2 regions of the Salimicrobium salexigens genome follow, and region 2 is predicted to be linked to the other one. Evidence: riboswitches for the same ligand, from Rfam matches in the RefSeq annotation. Region 2 holds a riboswitch; the other holds the start of a gene.
What was found. A riboswitch is a leader RNA that binds a small molecule or an ion and turns the genes downstream of it on or off. The one in region 2 is predicted to bind thiamine pyrophosphate.
Positions count from the first base shown of each region.

Region 1: another riboswitch for thiamine pyrophosphate. It lies ahead of BW931_RS10570 (YkoF family thiamine/hydroxymethylpyrimidine-binding protein); the one in region 2 lies ahead of tenA (thiaminase II).

Region 1 covers NZ_FTOK01000008.1:78,173-81,948, reverse strand. Annotated here, with positions in the region: gene BW931_RS10585 (BCCT family transporter) at 1-654, opposite strand, end outside; gene BW931_RS10580 (NAD(P)-dependent oxidoreductase) at 834-1,466, shown strand; gene BW931_RS10575 (SDR family oxidoreductase) at 1,481-2,128, shown strand; TPP riboswitch at 2,215-2,317, shown strand; gene BW931_RS10570 (YkoF family thiamine/hydroxymethylpyrimidine-binding protein) at 2,402-2,998, shown strand; gene BW931_RS10565 (ECF transporter S component) at 2,995-3,573, shown strand; gene BW931_RS10560 (ABC transporter ATP-binding protein) at 3,573-3,776, shown strand, end outside.
Region 2 covers NZ_FTOK01000001.1:288,150-291,925, forward strand. Annotated here, with positions in the region: gene BW931_RS01465 (ABC transporter ATP-binding protein) at 1-280, opposite strand, end outside; TPP riboswitch at 451-559, shown strand; gene thiW (energy coupling factor transporter S component ThiW) at 636-1,121, shown strand; TPP riboswitch at 1,126-1,228, shown strand; gene tenA (thiaminase II) at 1,263-1,949, shown strand; gene thiD (bifunctional hydroxymethylpyrimidine kinase/phosphomethylpyrimidine kinase) at 1,946-2,746, shown strand; gene thiM (hydroxyethylthiazole kinase) at 2,743-3,480, shown strand; gene thiE (thiamine phosphate synthase) at 3,477-3,776, shown strand, end outside.

The DNA.
Region 1 (3,776 bases), on a different contig from region 2:
GATCTGCAGAACACTGAGACCGAGAGTGGTAGCAACCCCCATAACGGTCGCGATGACCGCGATGGTATCAATACTGCGCCGCAGAGATTTCTTGCCGGTTTCTCCTATGACGGGGTTAAGGGTGTCGCTCATAAGACTACGTTCTTCCTGCCGGTAAATGAAATAGGAGATGGCAAGACCGACGAAGGTAAATGAAGCCCACTGGTGGATGCCGTTATTGAAGAAAGCGTTCCACATGGCGATACGGGCAGCCTCCGCTGTCCCGGCTTCCACTCCGGGTTCAAATGGCGGGGGAGTACCGAAGTGCGTCATCGGTTCGGCAACGCCCCAGAAAACGATACTGACACCGAACCCTGCACTGAACAGCATGGCAATCCAGGTGTAGAAAGGGTATTTCGGGCGTGTCTCGTCACCGCCGAGACGGATGCTTCCATACTTACTGAAAGCAAGGTAGAAGTTGAAAATGATGAGAGCAAATACGAAGATAAGGTAGAACCAGCCAAACGTGTTAGCTATAAAGCTGTACACTGTGTCTGCCTGGGTTGCTAACGTATCCGGTGCCAATCCTCCCCAGATAGTAAAGGCTAAAATGATGAGGAAAGAAGACCAGAAGGTCGTGTTCATAAACTTATACTTTTTCTTCTTAGTTGCCACGTGATTTCCTCCTTGGTAGGTATAAGACGTAGTGATGAGTGGTTATTCACTTTTTAATGTTACAGGGATAACACCCCAAATGTAAAGGCTTTATCCCACATAAGCTATTAGTTGTTTCGGAGATGGTAATTTGGGAAAATGAAAGAGGTACAGTATGTAAGGAGAAAGGAGAGGTATCAGTGAAAATAGCGGTATTTGGAGGTACGGGCTCCACCGGTCTCCGGCTGATAGATAAGCTGCTCGGTCGCGGTCACGAAGTGTACGCCTATGCCAGAAGTCCGGAAAAGTTGTATCCGATGGAGCACGACCGGCTAGCGATAATCGAAGGTACACTGGATGAACGGGAGAAAATCAAAGAAACGGTAGACGGAATGGACGCCGTCATCAGCCTTCTAGGTCCTTCCGGGCGCGTTAAAAGGCAGAGGCTCAGTGAAGGAGTCATCAACATCGTAGAAACGATGGGAGAAACAGGAACAAAACGGTTTGTCGGTATTACGACGGGCATCGTCAAGGACCCGAATGACGAGAAAGACTACCGCCGAAATGCGGTCGCTTCCGCACTGCGCCTCGGCTTTGCCAACAATCAGCGTGAAATTGAACGTATGGCCACAGCTATCCGGAGTACGGATCTGGGCTGGACACTGGTACGTGCCGGCTTCCTTACGGACAAAGCGGAGAAGCCGCTTAAAATCGGTTATTTAGGAAAACATGAAGTAGGAATGAGTGTGTCGCGTGCGAGCGTAGCCCAATTTCTCGCAGACTTGGCAGAAACAAACGACTATGTAAGGGAGTCACCTGTTGTAAGTAACTAGAAAGGCGGGATTATATGAAAAAAGTTCTTGTTGCCGGAGCGAACGGTCAGATAGGAAAACATCTCGTCCGTCTGCTTCAGGAAAGTGAACAGTTCGAAGCTAAAGCGATGATCCGCGATAAAACACAGGCATCCTTTTTTGAAAACCTGGGTGCAGGAGTGGCTGTTGCGGATCTGGAAGATGAAATCGATGTGCTTGCCGCATTGATGGATGACGTGGATGCCGTCGTGTTTGCTGCCGGGTCCGGACCTCATACCGGGAAGGATAAAACCATCATGATAGATCTGGACGGAGCCGCGAAAATGATGGAAGCAGCGAAACAGAAAGGCGTAAGCCGCTTTGCTCTTATCAGCTCTTTCGATACGAGGCGCGGCAGCTGGGGAAGTGAAGACTTCCGTCCGTATGCGGCCTGTAAGTTTTATGCGGACGAATGGCTCCGCGCTTCCGGTCTGGAGTATACCATCATCCATCCGGGCCGCCTTACCAATGACGAAGGTACGGGGAAAGTGAACGCAGGCGAGGAAATTCCGCGCGACGAAGTCCCGCGGGAAGATGTCGCGAAAGTTATAGTGGAGACGTTGAACAGTCCTCATCTTGTTAACAAGGAGTTTCAGGTTACGAAAGGCGAATCTCCCGTAATGGAAGCTCTGAAAATGGTGTAAACGTAAATATCGAGCGGAAAACGACGGTTTACAAAATTTTCTGCATGCTTTATGATAAATTCAAACAACAAAAAACTGCATATCGTTTCATGCACTGGGGGAGCCGGCTCACGGCTGAGAAGAATTGAATTCTGACCCTTTGGACCCGATCTGGTTAGTACCAGCGTGGGGAAGTGCAGTCTGAATAAAAACGGCAAACTCTTTTAATGATACAGACTGCGTCCCGCGAATCGGATGCAGTCTTTTTTGTTTTATTAAAAGGAGGAATTATGTATGAGTCAGCAGCAGGAAAATGTGAAAATTGCAGGATGCTCTTTTTCGGTTCACCCGATGAGTGATGACTTCAAGGAAAAGATCAAGGGAGCTCTGGAAAAAATCGATACTTCAAAAGTATGGATGAATACGGATGAAGTGACGACGACGGTACGCGGGGATATCGAGCACGTATTTGACGTGACGCGGGCAGTGTTCCTGCGTGTAGCCGAAACAGGGGTACACACAGCCCTGAATGCAACGTTTTCTGTCGGGTGCCCGGGAGATTCCGAGGGTGACCAATATACCGGGCATAAAGAAAAGCCGGAAAACGGGCTGTGGGATCTGGATCAGTACACCGGCGCAAAATTCTCCCTTTACCCGATGGGTGGCGGAAATTATATGGACGTTATATACAAGGGGATTGAACGTATGAAAGAAAGTGGGATTGAGGTCTCCGAAGCTCACTATGCCACTAAGCTGTCAGGGGATACGAATACGATGTTCAAAGGTCTTGAAGAAGTGTTCAGCGACACAGAGAAAAGTGGTTCTTCCCATACCGTAATGACTGTAGCGATGTCCGCAAACAGTCCATCCCAGGAAAGAGGAAATAAATGAAGAATTGGAAACTGAAGGAAATAGTGGTCATGTCGGTACTTTCCGTCGTATTCGCAGTCGTTTACCTCGCTTTTCTCCCTGTGGGGAAAATACTGACGGGTTTCTTCGGACCAATCGGTTATGACTTTATCTTCGGCATCTGGTTCATCGTTTCTATTATCGCTGCTTATATTATCAGAAAACCCGGCGCCGCTTTTCTTTCCGAAACCATTGCGGCTACTGTCGAAGTACTGCTCGGGAACGCAGCAGGTCCCATGCTTCTGATCAGCGGAATGATCCAGGGTCTCGGTGCGGAATCGGCGTTCGCCATGACCGGGTATCGCCGCTACAACCTCGGGACACTTATGTTCTCCGGAATGATGGCCGCCGTCTTCAGCTTCGTCTGGGGATACTTCCAGTCCGGGTACGCAGCACTTGCCGGCGGGTATGTACTGCTGATGTTTGTGACGCGCCTTGTCAGCGGAGCGATTCTTGCGGGAGTGGCCGGAAAAGCTCTGAGTGACGCTCTGGCGAAAACCGGCGTTCTTTCGGGATTTGCTCTCGGCAAAGAAAAACGGAAGAAGCATGCTGCATGATGAATGTACAAAATTTGTCCCTGCAGTACGATGATATGGATGCCCCGATTCTCCAGAACGTAACGTTCTCGCTCGGGGAAAAGGAATGTGTACTTCTGCTCGGGGCAAGCGGTTCGGGAAAAAGCACGCTCAGCCGGTGCCTGACGGGAATTTATCCGAAAGAGCTCGAGGGTACAATGGAAGGAGAAGTGACGTTTGAAGGT
Region 2 (3,776 bases):
AGTCGCTCCCTGTCATTCCTTCGAGAAAAGCGATCTCCCCCGGTAAATAACCGATTCTTCCCCGTGCTTTCGCCTGATTCTTCCACGTATCATAACCGTCAATTACAGCACTCCCCTTTTGAGGTTTCATATACCCGAGGAGATGACGGATAGTCGTGGATTTACCAGATCCGTTAGGTCCGAGAAACCCGAACACTTCCCCTTCCTGTACTTCAAAAGAGACGTTGAAAATCCCTTTGCCATTCGGAAACCGCCGGGTAAGATTGTCGATGCGAATCATTGCTTACACCCCTTACTGTAGCAAAAAGACTGCTTTTTCTAAATTCTATTACTCTCTCCGGGATTGTCAATGCCTCCTTGTGGAAATTACTGATATTTTCGAAAAAACGGTTCAGATGGTGCAAAAGATTCTGGCTTTTGTTATACTGGTATCGTCCAAGTGAATAAGTAATCAACTACTAGGGGTGTCCGTGATACGGACTGAGAGGAAAGAATGACTTTCCGACTCTCTGGACCTGATCTGGCTCATACCAGCGTGGGGAAGTAGTCAACATACCATTGACGAACCGGGTCCTGTAATTCAGGACCCGGTTTTTTTGCTTCTTCTTCTGCCTGGGATAAAAGGGGGGAGAATTATGAATCGCACAAAACTGCTTACGACCATGGCTGTGCTTACTGCACTCGGAACGCTCGGGGCACAGATGCTGTGGTTTCCGGCCGGAATAGCAAAGGCCTATCCGGTCCAGCATGCCGTCAACGTCGTTGCTGCCGTTACGCTTGGACCGCTGCCGGCGGTGACGATAGCTTTCCTGATAGCTGTGTTGCGGAACCTGTTAGGTCTCGGCACTCTGCTAGCATTTCCGGGGGGTATGATCGGGGCTTTTGTGGCGGGAGTGACATATCACTACACGAAGCGTATCGGGGGAGCGGTAACCGGTGAAATCATCGGGACAGGATTATTCGGATCTCTTGCTTCCGTACCGATCGCCAATCTGTTGATGGGTACAGGCGCCGGGGTTTTCGCTTTTGTACCTTCATTCGCTGTAAGTACCGTGACCGGGGCGCTGATAGGCTGGATGGTCGCAGTCCGGCTGAAACAGACAGCTATCGTGACAACTTAATTATTTGAACTGCTGGGGGCGCGGATATCGCTGAGATAAGGTTTTGCCTTAGTCCCTTTGAACCTGATGCGGGTCATGCCGCCGAAGGGAAGCACTCTGCACATGGGGGCTTCCTTTATACTAAACGAGGAGGCTATTTTTATGTCATTTACGAAAGAATTAAGAAGAGAAAATGAAGATGTATTTCAGGCGATTTTCGATCACCCGTTTGTACAGGGTCTTGGCGAAGGTGAACTGCCGAAAGAAGCGGTGGCTCACTACGTAAAAGCGGACTATGAATACTTGAATACCTTCCTTACCCTTTATGGCACGGCCATTTCCCAATCCGACAGTCGGGAGGATATAACATTTTTTCATAATCAGATCGCCTTTGTGCTGGGGGATGAGATGCACCCACACCGCAATTTAAGCGATTACGCAGGCACCCCGTACGAAAATCTTCAGGGTTATCCGATGCCACCGACAGCGGATCATTATCGTGCTCACATGAAGAGTGTGGCCACAGAAGGTCTGCTCGGAAAAACAATTGCGGCTATGCTTCCCTGTCCGTGGACTTACGATGAAATCGGAAAAGAATTGAAACGGCGTTTCTCTCCGGAATCGGACCATCCTTTCTATGAGTGGATTGAATTCTATGCCGATGATTCTATTGCCGAAACCACCGGCTACATGATGAAACGTCTGGATGAGGAAGCGGAGCGGGCATCTCCGGAAGACAGGCGGAAAATGAAAGAAGCTTTCCGGAAAAGCTGTCAGTTGGAACTCGCTTTCTGGGAAATGTCCTATTCACTGGAAGAATGGCCTGCAGGAAAGGAGGCGGCGAGATGAGACCATATACAGCACTGACAATCGCAGGATCCGATTCCGGAGGCGGAGCCGGGATTCAGGCGGATATCAAGACGATGGAAGAATGGCAGGTGTACGGAATGTCTGTGCTGACTTCTTTGACCGCCCAGAACACTATGGGAGTCCGGGAGGTTCATCACGTACCTGTTCCATTCCTTACTGCTCAGCTTAAAAGTATTGAGGAGGATCTGCCTGTGGATGCTATCAAAACCGGAATGATTTCATCGAAAGAAGCTGCACGCACAGTAGGGGAATGGATCGGGGCCCGGCGGAAACCATACGTCTGTGACCCCGTCATGGTAACTGCGAGCGGTCATCCTCTTATGGAAGAGGAGACGAGGGAGGCGCTTTCCGAATATCTTTTTCCTCATGCTGATGTCGTCACTCCGAATATTCCGGAAGCGGAAACGCTGCTTAGGATGACTATTAAGACAGAAGCTGATATGGAAGAAGCGGCAGGACTGTTTGTAGAAAAACTCGGCAGCCGCGGCGCGCTCATTAAAGGCGGACATCTGGATGGAGAAGCTGTCGATGTATTGTATGACGGAGAAATTATGAGGACATACAGAGAAGCGCGCATTAAAACGGATAATACCCATGGCACAGGCTGTACGTATGCTTCGGCTATCGCGGCGAATCTGGCGCGGGGACGGACGCTTCCTGTAGCTGTAGAGAAGGCTAAACATTTTATTACCGAAGCTATCCGTCATTCTTTCGACCTCGGTTCAGGGAGCGGCCCTACGAATCACTGGGCCGGCAGAAGGGGGGAGGTCAAATGATGGAAGAGCGTGTAAGAGAAAAGAGACCGCTGGTTCACCACATTACGAATGAAGTAGTGATGAATTTCTCTGCGAACGGCCTCCTGGCATTCGGAGGGAGCCCGGTCATGGCGAAAGAAAGAGAAGAAGTCGCAGACATAGCAGGGGCGGCCGATGCTCTTGTATTGAATATCGGCACGCTCCGGAGCAGTGACGTGGAAACGATGATAGCAGCAGGAAAAGCAGCTAATGAGAAGGGTATTCCTATACTGCTGGACCCGGTGGGGGCAGGAGCGAGTACCTTCCGGAAAAATGCAGTCAGAAAAATAACAGAAGAGCTGGACGTAGCCGTCGTGAAAGGGAACGCCGGGGAAATCGCTGCTCTCGCAGACATACCACTGAAAGTGAAAGGTGTGGATTCGGAAGAAAGCGGAGATTCCACAGATATCGCCCTGAGGGCTTCGGAGAAACTGAACACCTGCGTAGTAGTGACGGGAGCAATAGATATAGTAGCGGAAAACGGCAATTATACAACGTCTTCCTACGGTTCTCCTCTGCTTACGCAGGTTACAGGGTCGGGGTGTCTCCTCGGGACGCTGATTGCCGCCTGTCTCACGGTTGAGGATGAAAAAGAGAAAGCGGTACTTTTTGCAGTGGAATTTTATAATAAAGCTGCGGAGAGGGCGGAAGCGAACTCCCATGGTCCGGGGTCTTTCGCCGTTTCTCTTCTCGATGAACTGGGGGGAGATGTATGAGTGATTATCTTCATACCTATTTCATTATGGGAAGCCAAAACTGTAAAAAAGACCCTGTGGAAACTCTGCGACGAGCCATCAGGGGAGGGATCACCGCTTTTCAGTTCAGGGAAAAAGGAGAAGGATCATTGATGGGCGCCGAAAAAGTCAAGCTTGGCCACCGTCTGCGGGAAGTATGCCACGAGCATGAAATCCCTTTTTTCGTAAATGATGATATTGAGCTGGCACGTGAATGGAAAGCGGACGGTGTTCACATCGGGCAGGAAGATACGGAAATAGAAAAAGTTAGAGATCGT